Regions from separate parts of the Aminobacter aminovorans genome, predicted to be linked through region 2. Evidence: riboswitches for the same ligand, from Rfam matches in the RefSeq annotation. Region 2 holds a riboswitch; the other holds the start of a gene.

Region 1 (3,404 bases), on a different contig from region 2:
GCATCACCGAGATGCTGCGCTGCGGCACCACCTGCTTCCTCGACATGGGCTCGCAATACGATCCCGGCATCGTCATCCGCGCCATGGACAAGACCGGCATCCGCGGCATCACCGGCCGCCACGCCGCCGACAATCGCCCGTCGGAGTTGCCGCGCGGCTGGACCGAGGAGATGGCCGAGCATCATTTCTTCCCCGATGCGCAAACGGCGCTGAAGGTGCTCGAGGAAAACGTGCTGCGCTACAACAACACGCTCGACGGTCGTGCCCGTTGCTGGGTCAACATCGAGGGCAAGGAGCCCTGCAGTCTCGAACTGCATGTCGGTGCCGTGGCGCTGGCCGAGAAGCTGGGCGTCGGCACGACCTACCACCTGGCGACCTCCATCGAGGAGGCCAAGGTCTGCGAAAGCAAATATGGCTGCTGGCCGATCACCCGCGTCGACAATGCCGGCGGCATCCGCAAGAACCTGGTCATCGCCCACGGCGCGGCCGTGTCGGACGAGGAGGTCAAGCTTCTGGCCGAACGCGGCGCCAGCGTCGCCTTCTGCCCGTGCTCGTCATTCAAGCTCGGCAAGGGCGCGACGTCGATCGGCAAATACCCCGAGATGGTCAGGGCCGGCGTCAAGGTCGGCCTCGGCACCGACGGTGTCTCGGCCGCCGGCAACATGAACCTGATGCGGCAGATGCTTGTCGTTGCCGGCATGTTCAAGGACGCGCGGCTGAAGCCCGACATCTTCACTGCCCGCGATGCGCTGCGTGCCGCCACCATCGAGGGCGCGCGCGCCCTGATGTGGGACGACGAGATCGGCTCGCTGGAGATCGGCAAGAAGGCCGACTTCATCCTGTTCGATCTCGACCATGTCGAGTGGACGCCGTTCTACGATCCGCTGCAGGCGCTGGTGTTCTCGGCCTCGACGGCCTCGATCACCCAGACCTGGGTCGACGGCAAGGCGGTCTATGTCGACGGCAAGGTGCAGGGTGTCGACGAGGCGGGCATACGCCGCAAGGCGCGCGAACTGGCAGCCGCCGCCGTGGTGCGCGCTGGCCTGCACGAGGAAGACGTCGAGACGACCACGACGCTGTACGACGAAGGCAACTGAGGGCTGGACCCTGCCGCGTCTCGCGTTGCGGAAGGGTGCGCCACCAGCTATGAAGACATGCGTTCAAGAGGCTGCATGGGAGAGATCGGCCGCTGCGAGATGACACCGGCCGACGCCGACGGAGCAACCCCCCAGGAAACTCTCAGGCAAAAGTGACCATGCAGTTGAACGATCTGGAGAGAGGCGCCTCGAGCGTCCACCGAAGGGGAAAGCCGCACCGGCAAGGCCGGCGCGGTTAAGCTCTCAGGTACAGCGACAGATTGGGGAAAACAGCGGGTTCCGGCCCGCACCCAACTTTGTTCGCGGAGAGTGAAATGCCCCATATTGCCGTTATCGGCGCCGGTATCACCGGCGTCACCACTGCCTATGCCCTTCTGGAGCGCGGCTACACCGTCACTGTCGTCGATCGCCAGCGTTATGCCGCGATGGAAACGTCGTTTGCCAATGGCGGCCAGCTGTCGGCCAGCAACGCCGAGGTCTGGAACCACTGGTCGACCTTGCTCAAGGGCATCAAGTGGATGCTGCGCAGTGATGCGCCGCTGCTGATGAACCCCCGGCCAACCTGGCACAAATATGCCTGGCTGGCTGAGTTCGTCTCAAACATCGCACATTACCGCGACAACACGGTGGAGACGACGCGGCTGGCGATTGCCGCGCGCAAGCACCTGTTTGCGATTGCTGAGCGCGAGAACATCGACTTCGACCATGTCCGTCGCGGCATCCTCCATTTCTACTGGGACAGACCGAGTTTCCAGCACGCGCTGAAGGTCAATGCGATGCTGGTCGAGGGCGGTCTCGACCGCCGGCCGGTGACGGCTGAGGAGGTGAAGTCGATCGAGCCGACGTTGAATGGCGATTTTCATGGCGGCTTCTATACGCCGTCGGACTCGACCGGCGACATCCACAAGTTCACCTTCGGCCTCGCCAACGCCTGCGAGCGGCGCGGTGCGCGCTTCGTCTTCGACGCCAATGTCGACCGTATCGCCCGGGATGGCATGTTCTGCATCGGCTACACGACCGACGGTGCTGACGGCCAGCCCGACTATAGGGTCGTCGAGGCCGACGGCATCGTCATCTGCGCCGGTTCCGCCAGCCGCCATTTCGCAGCGATGCTCGGCGACCGGGTCAATGTCTACCCGGTCAAGGGCTATTCCATCACCGTGCATCTCGACGACGAGCGCAGCCAGGCTGCTGCACCATGGGTCAGCCTGCTCGACGATCGCGCCAAGATCGTCACCAGCCGCCTTGGCGCCGGGCGCTTCCGGGTTGCCGGCACCGCCGAGTTCAACGGCATGAATCGCGACATCCGCGATGACCGCGTCAGGCCGCTGGTCGACTGGACACGCATGCTGTTCCCGGATGTCGACACCAACAGGGTCGTGCCCTGGGCAGGTCTCAGGCCGATGATGCCGAACATGATGCCGAGGGTCGGCAAGGGCCGTCAGCCCGGCGTGTTCTACAATACCGGCCATGGTCATCTCGGCTGGACGCTGTCGGCGGCAACGGCCCAGATGGTCGTGGAGACCATTTCGGGCGAGTTCCGCACCGACGCTGCACTTGCAGCCTGACCGGGAGTTATGACGATGAACATGATGAACCGGATTGACGACAGTGTCTTCGTCCATGGCCTTTCTGTTGCGCGCGTGCTCCACGACTTCGTGGTCTCGGAGGCTCTGCCGGGGACGGGTGTGGATGCGGATGCGTTCTGGGAGGGTTTTGCCGCAATCGTGCATGATCTGGCGCCGAAGAACCGGGCGCTGTTGGAAAAGCGCGACGACTTCCAGCTCAAGCTCGATGCCTGGTACCGCAAGCACGGCGCCCCGCACGACATGGCCGCCTACAAGGCGTTCCTGAGCGAGATCGGTTATCTGGTCCCCGAGGGGCCAGCCTTTGCGGTGACAACCGAGAATGTCGATCCGGAGATCGCCACCGTCGCCGGGCCGCAGCTTGTCGTGCCGGTGATGAATGCGCGTTATGCGCTGAACGCCGCCAATGCGCGCTGGGGTTCGCTCTATGACGCGCTCTACGGCACCGATGCGATCCCGGATGCCGACGGCGCCGAGAAGACCAAGGGCTACAATCCCAAGCGTGGCCAAAAGGTCATTGCCTGGGCCAAGGCGTTCCTCGATCAGTCGGCACCGCTGGCTCAAGGCAGCTGGAGCGAGGTGACCGGGCTTGCGGTCGAGGGCGGCGCGCTCAAGCTTGCGACTGCGTCCGGTTCGGTTGCACTGAGCGATGCAAAACAATTCGCCGGCTATCGCGGCGAGGCAAAGAATCCAGACGCGGTGCTGCTGGTCAAGAACGGCC
Region 2 (3,404 bases):
TTCATCTTCCAAAGCCAGCCGTCGCCGGTGGCAGCCGAATTGACGAGCGCCGGGTCGGATGAGAGCGTTGCATTGGCTTCGGTGATGTCGCCGTCGATCGGCGCATAGACGTCCGAGGCGGCCTTGACCGACTCGACGACCACGGCGACGTCGCCCTTGGCGAGCTTGCGGCCGGCTTCCGGCAGGTCGACGAAGACCAGGTCGCCAAGCTGTTCCTGGGCGTAGTCGGTAATGCCGACGGTAGCGATGTCGCCTTCAACGCGGATCCACTCGTGGTCTTCGGTGAAATAGGTCTTGGTCATGGAAATTATCCTTTGCGGTAGCGATGCTGCGTGAAGGGAAGAGAATGGACGTCGACGGGGACCTTGGTACCGCGGACGTCGGCGAAGACACGGGTGCCGGCCTTGGCCAGCGACGCGGAGACATAGCCCATGGCGACCGGGAAGCCGGCCGACGGGCCAAAGCCGCCCGAGGTGACGCGGCCGATCAGCTTGCCGTCGGCATCGAACAACTCAGCGCCGGCGCGCACCGGCTGGCGGCCTTCAGGCTTCAGGCCGACGCGCTTTTCAACAGCACCGTCGGCGAGGATCGCGGCAAGTGCCGCGCGGCCGATAAAGCCGCCGTCTGCGCGCAGGTCCTTGGGGATCGCCCACATCAGGCCGGCACTTGCAGGGTCGTTGTCGGGGGTGATGTCGTTGCCATGCAGGCAGAGCCCGGCTTCGAGGCGCAGGCTGTCGCGGGCGGCAAGGCCGATCCACATGGCGCGCTCGTCTGCCAGAATCTTGCCCAGCAGTTCGCGTGCGTCGGCCTCCGGCAGGCCGATCTCGAAACCGTCCTCTCCGGTGTAGCCCGAGCGGCTCATGAACCAGTTTGCGCGAGGTTCGAAGCCCTGCATGAAGAGCAGTTCATCGGTGGCGATACCGGCCTTGCCAAGCACTGCGGCTGCTTCCGGACCCTGGATCGCGATGAAAACGCGGTCGAGCGGCTCGATGGTCGCGTCGAAATCCGTGGCGAGCGCGCGCAGATGCGCCTCGTCGGTTACGGCGTTGCCGGCGTTGGCCACCACCATGAAGCGCTCATCGCCGAGGCGGGTGATGATCAGGTCGTCGATGATGCCGGCGGTCTCGGTCAGGAAGAAGGTGTACTTCGACTGCCTGATATCGAGCGCGCGCGCATCGAGCGGGCAGGCACGGTTGATGAGGTCGGCGGCCCCCGATCCCGTGACCAGGAACAGCTTCATATGGGAGATGTCGAACAGGCCGACATGCTCGCGGGTGTGAAGGTGCTCCTTCATCACGCCGGCGGGATAGGTCAGCGGCATGTTCCACCCGGCGAATGCGCCAAAGCGCGCGCCAGCAGCGGTATGCAGATCTGCAAGGGGTAGTCGATTTGTATGGTCGCCCGTCATGTCTTCTCCAGAGTCGCACGTGTCCAGCCGCTGTGGCGGCCATTCCGTGCCCCTCTGTCTGAAGCCTGAGAGACTCGCGCTCCGGAACTCTGTCGGCAGCGCTTACACCTTCGGCGCGGGACCAGGTCCCGACTTTCCAGAGTGTCCTTCCTGTTTACGGTTCTTTTGCCTGAGAGATTTCGGGCGATTTCCCCTTCGGCGTCAGCTTTCGCTGCTCTCTCCCGCAAACAGGTGGAGCCCGCAAAGGCCCCAGACGAGTCGTCAATATCCCACCGACGACACTTTGTCACCTGTCCGCGCAGTGCTTATTCACCGGATGGATAGTCCCAACCAATACTTCCGGGTGGTCCGCCTCAGGTCCCGGCACTTTGCAGCTTGCGGAGGTCGCGCTCGAGCTGGCCAATCAGATTGCCGGTCTGGCGGTGCAACCGTCGCAGTCGTTCCATCTGCAGCGAGACCGACGCAGCGGACAGGTCGTCTTCGTGCGGAGCGGGACCGACGCCGTGCAGGATCCAGGAAATGCTGGTGGCGAGTAGGCCTGCCAGCTTGGCTATGCGATGTGCGCCGGGCTCGGAGCGGTCGCGCTCCCAGGCGCTGATTGTGGCGGTCTTGACCCCAAGGCGCCAGGCAAGTTCGGAAGCGCTCAAGCCGCTCGCTTCGCGGGCCCGTGACAGGCGTCCGCCAATGGTGTCGAGATCGGGCGACTGTTCATAGATATTCGTGGTGTCGGACACCAGAAGGGCCTCCTGTCGTGTGTTGGATTGGGCCGCAAGCTGTCTGGCGGCAGGGGGGCGAGCATCGGCCAGCGAGCCCAGATGTGCAATCGCAAGATCCGGAAATTCGGCCAAGCTACTGAAAAGATGTGATCATAAATGGCGCTGACGGCTTTCGGTCAGATGCCGCCATACCAGTCGTAGCCGCGGTCTTCCCAATAGCCGCCCTTGCCGAGGCCCATCGCATCGAAGCCGTCGACCAGTTCGATCTTGTGGATGTATTTCGGCATCTTGTAGCCGAGCTGTCGTTCGACACGCACCCTAAGCGGTGCGCCGTTTTCGACCGGCAGCGGCATGCCGTTCATGCCATAGGCGAGGATCGTCTGCGGGTGTCGCGCGTCGACCAGGTCGATCGAGCCGTAATATTTGACTTCGCCCGACAAGCTGCGCTCGATCGTGTCGAGGCAGTGGAACACCACATAGCGTGCATTGGCCTTGACCACGGCGGCGTCGAGCACCAGCGCCATCGGCACGCCTGTCCATTTGGCGATGCAGCTCCAGCCCTCGACGCAATCATGGCGCGTGATCTGGGTGCGGGACGGCATGTTCATCAGTTGCTGGCGCGATATCGACAACGGCTTTTCGACCAGCCCTGTCACTTCCAGCCGCCAGTCGGCGAAATCGCCCGCCTGAAGGGCCTTGTAGACACCGTCATCGGGCGCGGTGATGCCGTTGGGACGTTGCGGCTGGCGAATGTCCGATTCGGTGAATTCCTGGGCCAGCGAGTCGCGGCCGGCGAGCAGCCGCTGGACGCGGTAGGTCAGGTCGTTGGCGCCCTCGAGGACATTGCGCACGCCATTGTCGCGATCGGCGAGAAAGTCGAAGGCGTCGCAACCTGAGAGCGCGAGCGTCGATGCACCGAGCGTAGCTGTGGTGAGGAAGCGCCGGCGGTTGAGCTGGAACTTGGGCATCTCAGGCGCTCCCTTCGCGAGGGTCGCCTTGCGGCGGATCGGTGCGATACCAGCCGGTGACGATCGAGCGCAGTTCGTTTATCGGGCCAGCCGCGAGGATCATCAGCATGTGGATGACGAAGAAGCCGACAAGCAGCACCATGGTGACGAAATGGATGGTGCGCGCGGTCTGGCGTCCTCCAAGCAGGTCGGCGAGGAAGGGCGCGGCCGCATTTATGCTTGGCGACATGGCGAGGCCGGTGATGATCATCAGCGGCAGAAGCACGAACAGCACGCCGCCATAAGCCAGCTTCTGCAGCGTGTTGTAGTCAC

Evidence for each region. Region 2 has a riboswitch for glycine ahead of gcvT (glycine cleavage system aminomethyltransferase GcvT). Riboswitches for the same ligand answer to the same signal wherever they lie in the genome.
Region 1: it holds a riboswitch for glycine, as region 2 does, so the genes downstream of both, DY201_RS27790 (D-amino acid dehydrogenase) here and gcvT (glycine cleavage system aminomethyltransferase GcvT) in region 2, are expected to answer to the same signal.

Annotation. Positions count from the first base shown of each region.
Region 1 is NZ_UFSM01000004.1:35,893-39,296, forward strand. It holds gene DY201_RS27785 (amidohydrolase family protein) at 1-1,097, shown strand, start outside; glycine riboswitch at 1,164-1,266, shown strand; gene DY201_RS27790 (D-amino acid dehydrogenase) at 1,412-2,665, shown strand; gene DY201_RS27795 (malate synthase G) at 2,675-3,404, shown strand, end outside.
Region 2 is NZ_UFSM01000001.1:3,411,552-3,414,955, reverse strand. It holds gene gcvH (glycine cleavage system protein GcvH) at 1-302, opposite strand, end outside; gene gcvT (glycine cleavage system aminomethyltransferase GcvT) at 308-1,408, opposite strand; glycine riboswitch at 1,556-1,642, opposite strand; gene DY201_RS16805 (helix-turn-helix domain-containing protein) at 1,762-2,142, opposite strand; gene DY201_RS16800 (molybdopterin-binding protein) at 2,301-3,092, opposite strand; gene DY201_RS16795 (cytochrome b/b6 domain-containing protein) at 3,094-3,404, opposite strand, start outside.